DNA from 4 places in the Leclercia sp. AS011 genome. Region 3 is predicted to be linked to each of the others. Evidence: predicted binding sites of a transcription regulator. Region 3 holds the regulator's gene; each other region holds the start of a gene.
The links. The regulator sigma-54, encoded in region 3, starts transcription at its own class of promoters, with help from an activator protein. The targets are predictions, from matches to a motif close to GTTGGCACANNTTTCGCTNT.
Positions count from the first base shown of each region.

Region 1: a site for sigma-54 is predicted at 1,237-1,256, ahead of WFO70_RS02735 (branched-chain amino acid ABC transporter substrate-binding protein). Genes of this name have one in related genera too.
Region 2: a site for sigma-54 is predicted at 1,614-1,633, ahead of WFO70_RS10730 (amino acid ABC transporter substrate-binding protein). Genes of this name have one in related genera too.
Region 4: a site for sigma-54 is predicted at 1,667-1,686, ahead of norV (anaerobic nitric oxide reductase flavorubredoxin). Genes of this name have one in related genera too.

Region 1 covers NZ_JBBCMA010000001.1:587,321-590,768, reverse strand. The annotation lists gene tyrP (tyrosine transporter TyrP) at 1-241, shown strand, start outside; gene WFO70_RS02740 (YecA/YgfB family protein) at 320-988, opposite strand; gene WFO70_RS02735 (branched-chain amino acid ABC transporter substrate-binding protein) at 1,418-2,539, shown strand; gene WFO70_RS02730 (ABC transporter permease subunit) at 2,640-3,448, shown strand, end outside.
Region 2 covers NZ_JBBCMA010000001.1:2,252,435-2,255,882, reverse strand. The annotation lists gene gltJ (glutamate/aspartate ABC transporter permease GltJ) at 1-274, opposite strand, end outside; gene WFO70_RS10730 (amino acid ABC transporter substrate-binding protein) at 433-1,341, opposite strand; gene lnt (apolipoprotein N-acyltransferase) at 1,734-3,272, opposite strand; gene corC (CNNM family magnesium/cobalt transport protein CorC) at 3,278-3,448, opposite strand, start outside.
Region 3 covers NZ_JBBCMA010000004.1:82,981-86,428, forward strand. The annotation lists gene ptsN (PTS IIA-like nitrogen regulatory protein PtsN) at 1-245, opposite strand, end outside; gene hpf (ribosome hibernation promoting factor) at 328-615, opposite strand; gene rpoN (RNA polymerase factor sigma-54) at 638-2,071, opposite strand; gene lptB (LPS export ABC transporter ATP-binding protein) at 2,119-2,844, opposite strand; gene lptA (lipopolysaccharide ABC transporter substrate-binding protein LptA) at 2,851-3,405, opposite strand; gene lptC (LPS export ABC transporter periplasmic protein LptC) at 3,374-3,448, opposite strand, start outside.
Region 4 covers NZ_JBBCMA010000003.1:204,733-208,180, reverse strand. The annotation lists gene gutQ (arabinose-5-phosphate isomerase GutQ) at 1-34, shown strand, start outside; gene norR (nitric oxide reductase transcriptional regulator NorR) at 31-1,545, opposite strand; gene norV (anaerobic nitric oxide reductase flavorubredoxin) at 1,735-3,183, shown strand; gene norW (NADH:flavorubredoxin reductase NorW) at 3,180-3,448, shown strand, end outside.

The DNA of each region.
Region 1 (3,448 bases), on a different contig from region 3:
TTTTGCATTGTTCTATCCGCGTGGGTTTGTGATGGCGCTGGGGTATGCGGGGGTGGCACTGGCGGTACTGGCGCTGCTGCTGCCGTCGCTGCTGGTCTGGCAGAGCCGTAAGCATCATCCTGAAGGTGACTACCGGGTGCCCGGCGGGAAACCGGCGCTGTGTCTGGTCTTCGCCTGCGGGATTGCGATCGTGCTGGTGCAGTTCGGGATTGCGGCGGGGCTATTACCGGAAGTGGGATAAATAAATGCCGGGTGGCGCTGCGCTTACCCGGCCTACGAATATTGTAGGCCCGTGCAAGCGAAGCGCCGCCGGGCGCTGTTAATGCAGACAGCAGTTCTTAAACTTTTTACCGCTGCCGCACGGGCAAGGATCGTTGCGCCCGACTTTGGTGCCGTTGATCACCGGCTGCTGGGCGACCGGCTCCTGCGGGTTGGCAATCCAGTAGTTGTACAGACGCAGCGCCGCCGGGCGAATGTTCTCGATGCTCTGCTGGAACTCCTCTTCGCTGAAGCTATCCAGACGCTCAAAGTTCTCTTCTGAGCCGTGCAGAGCGATCAAATCCAGATCGGCACGCAGGGACTCCGGCAGGGATGACCAGTCGGTCAAGGCCACGCCGCGCATATAGCCGAAGCACCACTCTTCCACCACGGTATAGGTCTCACCCTCGACATCATTCATGCCGAACATAGGTTCAAACTGATCCGGGTAATCGCTCAGGCGCTCGGCGATATCGTTCATGTGCTTGAAGCAGAGATCGATAAAGCGGTTCATCTCACGATCGTTCTTCCAGCGCGGAATGTATTTTTCGCCACCCCACACCGCCACCAGCCAGCGATCCGGCTCAACCACCACCGGGCCAGACAGCACCGCGGTCAGCATCCCGTCGAGCTCCGAGACGTCCATCACGGACTCGCCGTCATGACCGTAGGTCATTAAGGTCTCTTCCAGCCACTCCATTTCGGTTTCGTTTAACGGGCCTTCGGTCATGGGTAAATCTCCTGCAGAATAGAATTGCGTGCAGGGTAACACAGAAACCGCCCTTCACGATTCTATTCCCCTGCGCTTGCCGGGCGCTTTTGTGGTGCAAAAGGGTCCAAATCGTGACCGTTGCACAACTTATGTGCTTTGTTGTTAATGAGATGTGATCCCCGCTGTAATTTCGCTGCGTGGTGCCGGGTGGCTTAAAACGGCGCTCTATACTGAAAATTGTCGAAACACCGGCAATTGGCTGCCGTTCTGGCAACCATTTTGCTTACTGTTGTGCTGAGGGTGAAAACCCTCAGGCAATCTCGCCTGTTTCTGCGGTATGTCGTCCGTTTAGTGCATTACGTTTTGAATACGTTTTGGATTGGGTACGCCTCCGGCGTTCGACTACACAGGGTTGTGCCAAAAACCACTCAGAAAAGGTACATAATAATGTCGCTGAAATTGATCAGAAGTCCTCTCTCTATCGTGCTGGCAGGGTGTCTGGTGACGGCGTTTTCCGCCCAGGCTGATATCGTTATTGGCGTAGCGGGCCCCTTCACCGGACCGAACGCCACCTACGGGGACCAGTACTGGCACGGCGCGACCCAGGCCGCGGAAGACATTAACGCCGCGGGCGGCATTAATGGCGAGAAGATCAAACTGGTGCAGGGCGATGACGCCTGCGAGCCGAAACAGGCCGTCTCGGTCGCTAACCGTCTGGTCGATCAGGATAAGGTCAAAGCCGTGGTCGGTCACTTCTGCTCCTCCTCCACCATGCCAGCCTCCGAGGTCTATAACGACGCTGGCGTACTGGCTATTACCCCCGGCTCCACCAACCCACAGATCACCGAGCGCGGCATGAGCGACATGTTCCGCATGTGCGGTCGCGATGACCAGCAGGGCCAGGTCGCCGCTGATTTCATTATTGATAAGCTGAAAGCCAAACGGGTGGTGATCATTCACGACAAAGACACCTACGGCCAGGGGCTGGCGGATGCCACCAAAGCGGCGCTGGCGAAACGCGACGTGAAGGACGTGATGTATGAAGGCCTGTCTCGCGGTGAAAAAGACTTTAACGCGCTGGTGACCAAAATCGGCGCCCAGAAGCCAGACGTGGTCTTCTTCGGCGGCTGTCACCCGGAAGCGGGGCCGCTGGTGCGCCAGATGCGTGAGCAGGGCGTGCAGGCCAAATTCTTCTCCGGCGACTGCATCGTCAACGAAGAGATGGTCACCGCCGCCGGGGGACCGCAGTACACCAACGGCATCTATATGACCTTCGGCAAAGACCCGCGCCTGATCCCGGAAGGCAAAGCGGTCATCGACAAATTCCGCGCCAGTAAATTCGAGCCGGAAGGCTACACCCTCTACGCCTACGCCTCTATCCAGGCCATTGCAGCGGCCTTTAAAGCCACCGGCGGGGCCGATCCGGCCAAAGCCAGCGAGTGGCTGAAGGCCAATTCGGTGGATACCGTGATGGGCAAAAAATCCTGGGACAGCAAAGGCGACCTGAAAGTCTCTGACTACGTGGTGTATGAGTGGGACGACAAGGGTAAATATAAGGAAGTGCAGTAACGGGACGGAATCACGCTCAACGTCGGTATGGCGACAACCCGACGCACTATAACCATCGGGCCGCCCCGCAACGGGCGGCCTGTAACACGAGCGCGCGATGATGGAAACTTTCTTTCTGCAGCAGTTAATCAATGGCCTGACGCTGGGGTCGGTCTACGGCCTGATCGCCATCGGCTACACCATGGTCTACGGCATTATCGGCATGATTAACTTCGCCCACGGCGAAGTGTATATGATCTCCGCCTATCTCTGCGCCATCGGCCTGGCGCTCCTCTCCTTCTTCGGGCTGGAATCCTTTCCGCTGCTGATCCTCGGCACGCTGGTCTTCACTATCGTGGTGACGGGGGTGTATGGCTGGACCATCGAGCGCATCGCCTATAAACCGCTGCGTAACTCCACGCGCCTGGCACCGCTGATCTCCGCCATCGGCATGTCGCTGATCCTGCAAAACTACGCCCAGATCAGCCAGGGCCCGCGTCAGCAGGGGGTGCCTACCATGCTCGACGGGGTGCTGCGTTTTCATATTGGCGAGGGCTTTGTGCAGATCACCTACACCAAAGTCTTCATTCTGATCGCCTCGTTCACCGGGATGCTGCTGCTCACCTGGATCATCAGCAATACCCGGCTGGGGCGGATGTGTCGCGCCGTGCAGCAGGATCGCAAGATGGCCTCGATTCTCGGCATCAATACCGACCGGATTATCTCCCTGGTGTTCGTGATTGGCGCGGCGATGGCCGGGCTGGCGGGGGTGCTGATCACCATGAACTACGGCACCTTTGATTTTTACGCCGGGTTTATTATCGGGATTAAAGCCTTTACCGCCGCCGTCCTCGGGGGGATCGGCTCCCTGCCCGGCGCGATGCTGGGGGGACTGATCCTCGGCATTGCCGAGGCGCAGTTCTCCGGCAT
Region 2 (3,448 bases), on a different contig from region 3:
GCAGTTCCGGGATAACCAGATACCAGGTAAAGAACTGCACGATTAACGGAACGTTACGGAACAGTTCGACGTAACAGGTTCCCAGCGAGGAGAGAAAACGGTTAGGCACGGTACGTAAAATACCGAACAGCGAGCCGACGAGGAAGGCAATGATCCAGGCGGTGATCGACAGTGCGACCGTGACCTGAAAACCGCTCCACAGCCAGCCAAGATAGGTGGTGTTGCCGAACGGGGCTTGCTGCAGAAAAATGCCCCAGTTCCAGTCGATTGACATAATAAACTCCAGAAAAAAAAGGGTAGCAGCGCTACCCTCGAAGATTGGTGAGAGGCTTTAATCATCGCGCTGAGTGGGGAACGACCACTCAGCGTTTAGTCTGTCCGCGCTTCCCGACAATCGAGAGGGCAGGAGGTCCCGCCCCTTAATGGTTCTAATTAGTTAAGTGCCTTGTCATTCGGTTCTTTAAACAGCGCCTTCATGTCGTCAGACAGCTCAAAGTTCATGTTCAGATTTTTTGGTGGGATTGGGTTCTTGAACCACTTATCGAACCATTTTTCCGCGTCGCCGGAGGTCTGAACCTGAGCGATGGTGTCATCGACCAGTTTCTTAAATTCCGCGTCATCTTTACGCATCATGCAGCCATAGGCCTCTTTGGACTGCGCGGTGCCGACGATTTCCCAGTTGTCTGGTTTCTTCGCTTTCGCACGCTCACCGGCCAGCAGGGCATCATCCATCATAAAGGCCACCGCACGACCGCTCTCCAGGGTACGGAAAGAGTCACCGTGGTCTTTGGCGCTGATGATGCGCATGTCCATTTTCTTCTCTTCGTTCAGCTTGTGCAGCAGCACTTCAGAGGTGGTACCGGAGGTCACAACGACGGCTTTGCCTTTCAGATCGGCGAAGTCTTTAATCTCGCCGCCTTTTTTGGTCAGCAGACGGGTACCGACCACGAAGATGGTGTCGGAGAAGGCAGCCTGTTTCTGACGCTCAAGGTTGTTGGTGGTGGAACCACACTCAAAATCGAAGGTGCCATTTTGCAGCAGCGGGATACGGTTTTGCGAAGTGATTGGGATCAGCTTCACTTCCAGATCCGGCTTGTTCAGTTTTTTCTTCACCGCGTCAACGATGGCGTTGGAGTAAGCCTGAGAGTAACCCACGACCTTTTGCGTGTTGTCGTAGTATGAGAATGGAACAGAGGATTCACGGTGGCCGACCACAATCACGCCGTTTTTCGCGATCTTTTCCAGGGTACCGCCCGCTGCCGGGGCAGCATCTTCGGCGTGCACCACGCCTGCAGACAATCCCATTACCAGCATTGCTGTGGCCAGTTTACGTAATTGCATATCCAACTCCTTTTTTATCAGCGTCAGGTGCGCATTGATATTCGGTGTGATGTTGTTATAACTCGCGCGATACGAGTGCAGTGTTATACGTGTTTGTTAACATTTAGTTTGGCTTAATGTAAAGATTTTGCAGCGTTATTGTTTATTTTTGCGAAGCGCGCCGCACCATTCAGAGGCATAAATCTGCCGTTGCACCGTTTCGGTGCTTCCGGTGATCTACGCTGGTGCGACCCGGTTGCACATTAAGCCAAATCGCGTTTGCTTGAATAAACAAAGCAATAGACGTGCCAGAATTGGGGGTGCGGGGAATTGCCCGGCGGTGCGTTGCTTGCCGGGCCTAAAAAAGTAGGCCGGGTAAGGCGAAGCCGCCACCCGGCAACAGAGAGGAAATGTTACTTACGACGCTGACGAAGGCTCATCAGCACGGTGCCAAAGCCGAACAGCACGGTCAGGATCCACAGCGGCCAGTTGCCGGTACGGGCGTACGGCGTCAGTCCGCTGGTCGGCGTGACTTTTGCCGTCAGCACGTCGCGGGTGAACTGCGGCAGCATGGCCTGAATTTCCCCCTGCGGACCAATCACGGCGGTAATACCGTTGTTGGTGCTGCGCAGCAGCGGGCGCGCCAGCTCCAGCGAGCGCATACGTGCCATCTGGAAGTGCTGCCACGGGCCGATCGACTTACCGAACCAGGCATCGTTAGAGATGGTCAGCAGATAGTCGGTGTTCGGACGGAAATTATCCCGCACCTGTTCGCCGAGGATGATCTCGTAGCAAATGGCAGCGGTCAGCAGGAAGCCGTGGGCGCTCAGCTGAGGCTGAACGTAAGAGCCCCGGCTAAACGAGGACATGGGTAAATCGAAGAACGGGGCCAGCGGACGCAGAATCGACTCCAGCGGCACAAACTCACCGAACGGCACCAGGTGATTTTTATTGTAGCGGTTGGTCGATTCGTAGCTGTACGGGTTGTCTTTCCCCAGCGTAATGATGGTGTTGTAAGTGTCGTAACGGTTCTGCTTGTTCAGACGCGCATCGACAATACCGGTGATCAGCGTGGTGTCACGGGCGCGCAGCAGATCGTCCATCATGCCGAGAAAACGCTGCTGGTTGATCTCCAGATCCGGGATCGCCGACTCTGGCCAGATAATCAGCTGGGATTTGCCCATCTCTTTTTGGGTGGCATCCAGATAAATTTTCAGGGTGTTGACCAGCTGACCTTCATCCCATTTCAGCGACTGAGGAATATTCCCCTGCACCATCGATACCTGGGTGGCACGTTCCGGCTCAAGGGTAAACCACTGGATATAGCGCAGCGGGAACGGCAGGGCAAAGAGGATCAGCGCCGCCGCCAGCGGACGCCAGTTGCGCTGCACCAGCGCCAGTACCAGCAGGCCGCTCACCACCATCAAGAGGAAGTTGATTGCCTCAACGCCCATCACCGGCGCCAGCCCTTTCAGCGGGCCGTCAATCTGGCTGTAGCCGAACTGCAGCCAGGGGAAGCCGGTTAACACCCAGCCGCGCAGGAATTCGCTGCACTGCCAGACCACCGGAGCGGCAATCGCCACCCGCAGCCAGCTGGTTTTCGGCCACAGGCGCGACAAAATACCGGCAAACAGACCGGTATAGAGCGAAAGGTAAGCCGCCAGCAGTACCACGAGGAAGACATTGACCGGACCCGGCATGCCGCCAAATTGCGCGATACTGACGTAAACCCAGTTAATACCGGAGCCAAACAGGCCCAGACCCCAGAAATAGCCAATCGCCGCCGCCTGTACCGGGCGTCGGTTAAGCGTCAGCCCTTGTAACCCCATCAGGGAGAGGAGGGCTGCAGGCCAGAAGTCATAAGGGGAAAAAGCCAGCGTACCGCTGGCTCCGAGGATTAGCGCCAGCAGCAGACGTACGCGCTGGCGTTCAAACAATGGGGCAAATGCCATTTAAATCAATCATCCAGTGTGGGTTGCGGAGCATCGTCCGGCATTCTTACATGAACCTGAATAATACGTCGACTGTCGGCCATGGCGACCTTGAACTGGTAACCGTCTATTTCCACGGTCTCACCGCGTGCCGGAAGGTGCCCAAAGGCCTGCATCACCAGACCGCCGATGGTATC
Region 3 (3,448 bases):
CGCAGCGTATCCTCTTCAAGTTTGCCATGGGGAATGGCGATGCCGTTGCCGATGCCGGTACTGCCCATTTTTTCGCGGGTCAGGATCGCTTCAAAGACTACTTGCGGCGGCAGGCTCAGCTGTTTTGCGGCCAGTTCACTGATGATCTCCAGCGCACGTTTTTTGCTCTGGCAGTGGACGGCACTGCGGGTACATTCCTGATTAAGGACACTGCTCAGTTGTAGAGTTGAATCGTTATTCATCATAATTTCACCTAAGCGCTAACTGTACAAAGGGCCCGTTGTGTTTCACAACAGGCCAACCTGCACCCGTTAACTGCCCGGACAATTAGTGTTGTTTCAGTTTATCTTTATGTTTGTTTAGCTGTCGTGCCAGCTTGTCAATCAAGCCGTCGATAGCCGCGTACATGTCTTGTCCTTCCGCACTGGCATGGATCTCGCCTCCGTTGACATGCAGGGTCGCATCCGAGATATGAGTCACTTTTTCCACTTTTAACACAATGTAGACCTGATTGATCCTTTCGAAATACTGCTCAAGCTTGGCGAATTTTGTATTCACAAACTCGCGCAGAGCTTCAGTGATCTCGACGTTGTGTCCAGTGATGTTGAGCTGCATAGTGTCTTCCTTATCGGTTGTGTCAGACCAGTTGTTTACGCTGGTTTGACGGCGGAATGGATAAAGACTCTCGATACTTCGCAACAGTACGGCGTGCCACCATGATACCTTGATCGGACAGCATGGTGGTTAACTTACTGTCGCTCAGTGGTTTCGCGGGGTTTTCCGCGGCGATCAATTTTTTCACCAGCGCCCGGATGGCCGTCGACGAGGCTTCGCCGCCGCCTTCGGTGTTGACATGGCTGGAGAAAAAATACTTAAGCTCAAAAATACCGCGCGGACTGTGGAGATACTTCTGCGTCGTCACGCGGGAAATCGTCGATTCATGCATCTCGACGGCCTGGGCGATATCGGCCAGCACCATCGGCTTCATAAACTCTTCACCCTGTTCGAAAAAGGCCTGCTGCTGCTCAACGATGCAGCGGCTGACGCGCAGCAGGGTATCATTGCGGCTCTCGAGGCTTTTAATCAGCCAACGCGCCTCCTGAAGATTGCTGCGGATAAACTGGTTATCCGAGTCGTTGCGCGAGCTGGTACACATCGAGGCGTACTGCTGATTGATTTGCAGACGCGGGATGCTGTCGGAATTGAGTTCCACGGTCCACAGGCCGTTATGCTTGCGCACCAGCACGTCGGGGATGACGTACTCGGGTTCGCTGGTCTGGATGGACTGACCCGGACGCGGATCCAGCGACTGAATCAGATTGACCGCTTCTTTCAGGATCTCTTCTTTCAGCCGCGTGACGCGCATCAGGGAGCGGAAGTCATGGTTAGCCAGCAGATCCAGATGTTCGCTGACGATCAGGCGCGCCTCTTCCAGCCACGGCGTCTCTTTGACGAACTGCGAAAGCTGGATCAGCAGGCAGTCGCGTAAGTCGCGTGCCGCGACGCCGATCGGATCAAAACGCTGCACGCGCTTGAGAACCGCTTCGACCTCTTCAGGCTCGATCTCGTCGTCGCCGATGCTTTCCAGAATGTCGTCCAGCGACACGGTCAAATAGCCGGTCTCATCGACGGCATCGACAATGGAGGTGGCGATGGCGCGATCGGTATCAGAGAATGGCGTCAGCTCCACCTGCCACATCAGGTAATCCTGTAGCGACTGGGTAGTCTCGCCCTGATAAACCGGTAATTCATCGTCCTGGTAGTCTGCGCGCGTGCCGGATGGCGTACCGGCGGTGTAGATCTCATCCCAGCTGGCATCGAGAGGGAGCTCGTCTGGCATCTCTTTTTGCTCCAGCGCGTCCACGCTGTCGAGCGTTTCGTTGTCCTGGGTTTGCTGAGTTTCTACCTCGTCGTGAAGATCGGTTTGCTCAAGCAGGGGATTACTGTCCAGCGCTTGCTGCAGCTCCTGCTGAAGTTCCAGCGTCGACAGCTGCAACAGACGGATAGCCTGTTGTAACTGCGGCGTCATTGCCAGCTGTTGGCTGAGCCTTAATTGCAAACCTTGCTTCATGTTCAGAGCATTTTTCTCCGTTTACGCGAGACTGAACTTCTACCCTATCAGAGTCTGAAGTCTTCCCCAAGATACACGCGCTTAACATGATCGTCTTCGAGGATCTGCTGCGGGGTACCGTGAGCAATAAGATGGCCCTGGCTGACGATGTAGGCACGCTCACAGACCGCCAGCGTCTCACGCACGTTGTGGTCGGTAATCAGAACCCCCAGGCCGCTGTCGCGCAGATGCTCGATAATCCGTTTGATGTCGATAACCGAAATCGGGTCAACGCCCGCGAAAGGTTCATCGAGGAGAATGAATTTCGGGTTGGCGGCCAGCGCACGGGCAATTTCCACGCGGCGGCGTTCACCGCCGGAGAGGGCCTGACCCAGGCTGTCGCGCAGATGTTCGATATGAAACTCTTCCATCAGCTCGTTGGCGCGATCCTGACGCTGTTCGGCGGTCAAGTCGTCACGGATCTGCAGCACCGCCATCAGGTTGTCGAAGACGCTCAGACGGCGAAAAATGGAGGCTTCCTGCGGCAGGTAACCGATGCCGCGACGGGCACGCGCGTGGAGAGGCAGCAGGCTGATGTCTTCGTCATCAATGATGATGTTACCCGCATCGCGCGGAACAATGCCGACCACCATATAAAAGGTGGTGGTTTTACCCGCACCGTTAGGACCTAACAGGCCGACAATTTCGCCGGAGTTGACGGTCAAACTGACATCTTCCACTACGCGACGGCCCTTGTAGGCTTTGGCGAGATTCTTTGCAGTTAATGTTGCCATAACGAATTAGTTACTCTTTTTCTGTGCCGGGGCCTGAGTGTTATTTTTGTCCTGCAGCTGCGATGGGACCAGGACGGTCGTTACGCGTTTGCCTTTCTCACTGAAGGCCTGCATTTTTTGCTCTTTCACCAGATAGGTGATCTTGTCGCCCTTGATGTTGCTGTCGAGCTGCTCGAGGAACGCATTGCCGGTCAGCACCACGAAGTCTTTCGCCAGCTCGTAGTGCATCTGGGAGGCGTGGCCTTTCACCGGCTTACCGTTGTCCTGCATCTGGTAGAAAGTGGCCGGATTGCCGTAGCCATCGATAATCTCTTTACCGTCTTCCCCGCCAGGACGCGTCACCACCACCTTATCGGCGTTGATTTTGATGGTGCCCTGCGTCACGACAACATTGCCGGTAAAGGTCACCACGTTGCCCTGCATATCGAGCGATTGCGTATCGGATTCGATATGAATTGGCTGCTCGGTATCACCCGTCACAGCAAGTGCAGGCAGGCTGACGGCCAGCATCGCGCTGGCAATAACAAATTTAAGGCTGAGTTTGTTTGCTTGGAATTTCATAGGAGGTTCTAACCTTTTCAATCAGCTCTGCGTTCTTGCTGCG
Region 4 (3,448 bases), on a different contig from region 3:
CTTGCAGGATTTCTACCAGGCAGGCATCATCTAACTCTTCAGACCCAGACGTTTCGCCAGCCGGTGCAGGTTGGCGACGTCGGTCTCCAGCGCCCTTGCGCTCGCCGCCCAGCTGCGGCCATTCTGCTCCAGCGCCCGGGTAATCAACTGACGTTGAAACGCTTCCGTTGCCTCACGCAGATTCTGATTCACCACCAGCGGAGTTTCCGGCGTGACCGCAGGCGTGTTCTCATCATGCAGGGCAAAATGCCGGGCGTGGATCACCACGTCATCCCCCAGCCGCGCGGCCCGGGCCAGCACCACCGCCCGGTGGATGGCATGTTCCAGCTCGCGCACGTTGCCCGGCCAGCCATAGCTCAGCAGGTGTGCCCGTGCGCCGGGGCTGAGCACCACCCGGGATAACCCCATCCGCAACCGACACTGTTCGCAGAAATAGCCCGCCAGCAGCACCACGTCCTCGCCCCGCTCGCGCAGCGGCGGCACCGAAAGCGGGAAAACGCTCAGGCGATGGAACAGGTCGGCGCGGAAGTTCCCGGCCAGCACCTCTTCACGCAGGTCGCGATTGGTGGCCGCCAGCACCCGCACGTCAACCCGCAGGCTGCGGTCGTCGCCCACCCGCTGGATATCGCCGTACTGCAGTACCCGCAGCAGCTTGGCCTGCAGCGCCAGCGACAGCTCGCCAATCTCATCGAGGAACAGGGTGCCGTTATCGGCCATCTCAAACTTGCCGCTGCGGTTGCTGATGGCCCCGGTAAAGGCCCCTTTGACGTGGCCGAACAGCTCACTTTCCGCCACGCTCTCCGGCAGCGCGGCGCAGTTGAGATAGACCAGCGGATTGACCGCCCGTGGCGAGGCCTCATGGATAGCTTTCGCCACCAGCTCTTTGCCGGTGCCGGTTTCGCCCTCGATCAGCACGTTCAGGTCGGAGGCGGCGACAATCTCAATCTCTTTTTTCAGGCTCATCATGCCCGGCGACAGGCCGATCATCTCGGTATTTTTCACCTGCTCAAAGGCCGCCGGACCCGCGGGCAGGCTGTTCTGGCTCTCGAGCTGTTCAATCAGCAGGGCGTTGTTCAGCGCCCCGGCGGCGAGGGCGGCAATCAGCCTCAGCTCCTCGTCGCTGAAGGTATCGAACTGATCCGGCGACATGCCGTCGAGGGTGAGAGCGCCAATCAGGTTCTGCCCGGCAAACAGCGGCAGGCCGATACAGGCGTGGACCTTCAGGCTCTCCTGGCCGGGGATCAGGCCGTCGTAGGGATCGGGCAGGTCGCTGTCGGCCGGGAAGCGCACCACATCCCCGGCGCGGGCGATGGTCTCCAGCCGCGGATGGCCCTCCAGGGTAAAGCGCCGCCCCAGCACGTCCTGGGCCAGGCCGTCGATCGCCAGCGGGATAAACTGCCGCCCTTCATAGCGCAGCAGCGCCGAGGCATCGCAGTCCAGCACGTGACGCAGGGTGGAGATCAGTCGCTGAAAACGATCCTGATGGCCGATACCGCTCTGCAATTCAATGGCGATTTTCGCCAGCACCTCTACGGAAAAACTCATTCTCGCCTCGCTGTCATTTTGACAATGCATCTTGTCATATTGACTATATCAAGGACAGTCAAATTGACTACCCATCAGGAGTTATTATTTTAAAAAACCATTAAAATCAACAAAATAAAAAGTTGGCACGCAACCTGCAATTACTCTTACATCTTTCGTTTAATTTCGCTGTATTAAGTTGAGGTTGCTATGTCTATTCTGGTTAAAAACAATATTCATTGGGTGGGTCAACGTGACTGGGAAGTACGTGATTTTCACGGTACGGAGTACAAAACGCTGCGCGGCAGCAGCTATAACAGCTATCTCATCCGGGAAGAGAAAAACGTCCTGATCGACACCGTCGATCATAAATTCAGCCGTGAATTCGTGCAAAACCTGCGCAGTGAAATTGACCTGGCCGATATCGACTACATTATCATTAACCATGCTGAAGAAGATCACGCCGGTGCCCTGACCGAGCTGATGTCCTGCATTCCAGACACCCCGATCTACTGCACCAATAACGCCATCGACTCCATCAATGGTCATCACCACCATCCGGAGTGGAATTTCAACGTGGTGAAAACCGGTGACTCACTGGATATCGGCAACGGCAAACAGCTGATCTTCGTGGAAACCCCGATGCTGCACTGGCCGGACAGCATGATGACCTACATGACCGGCGACGCCGTGCTGTTCAGTAACGACGCCTTCGGCCAGCACTACTGCGACGAACGTCTGTTCAATGACGAAGTGGATCAGGCCGAGCTGTATGAGCAGTGCCAGCGCTACTACGCCAACATCCTGACCCCGTTCAGCCGTCTGGTCACGCCAAAAATTACCGAAATCCTCGGCTTCAACCTGCCGGTGGATATGATTGCCACCTCCCACGGGGTGGTATGGCGTGACAACCCCACCCAAATCGTCGAGCAGTATCTGAAGTGGGCGGCGGACTATCAGGAAGATCGCATTACCCTTTTCTACGACACCATGTCCAACAACACCCGCATGATGGCCGACGCGATTGCCCAGGGCATCAACGAAGTGGACCCGAACGTGGCGGTGAAAATCTTCAACGTGGCGCGCAGCGACAAGAACGACATTCTGACCAACGTTTTCCGCTCCAAAGGCGTGCTGGTGGGGACCTCCACCATGAACAACGTGATGATGCCGAAAATTGCCGGCCTGGTGGAAGAGATGACCGGCCTGCGCTTCCGCAACAAACGCGCCAGCGCCTTTGGCTCCCACGGCTGGAGCGGCGGCGCGGTCGACCGTCTCTCCACTCGTTTGCAGGATGCGGGCTTTGAGATGTCCATGAGCCTGAAGGCGAAATGGCGTCCGGATCTGGATGCGCTGGAAATTTGCCGTCAGCACGGCCGCGACATTGCACGTCAGTGGGCGCTCGCTCCGCTGCCAGAAGCGGCCGCTAAAGCCTCACCAGAACAGGAAGCCTGCGCCTGTGCCGCCGCCGCGGCTGCCGACCTCGGCCCTTGCATGCAGTGCAGCGTCTGCCAGTGGATCTACGATCCGGCCCTCGGCGAACCGCTGCAGGATGTGGCCCCGGGCACCCCGTGGAGCGACGTGCCGGATAACTTCCTCTGCCCGGAATGTTCCCTCGGTAAAGACGTCTTTGACGAACTGGCATCGGAGGCAAAATGAGCCAGGGTATCGTGATTATCGGCTCGGGCTTCGCCGCCCGCCAGCTGGTGAAAAATATCCGTAAACAGGATGCGAACGTCCCGCTGACGCTGATTGCCGCCGACAGCATGGATGAGTACAACAAGCCGGACTTAAGCCACGTTATCAGCCAGAGTCAGCACGCCGACGACCTCACCCGCCAGACGGCGGGGGAGTTTGCCGAACAGTTTAACCTGCGCCTGTTCCCTTACAGCTGGGTCACCGATATCGATGCCGCTGCGCACGT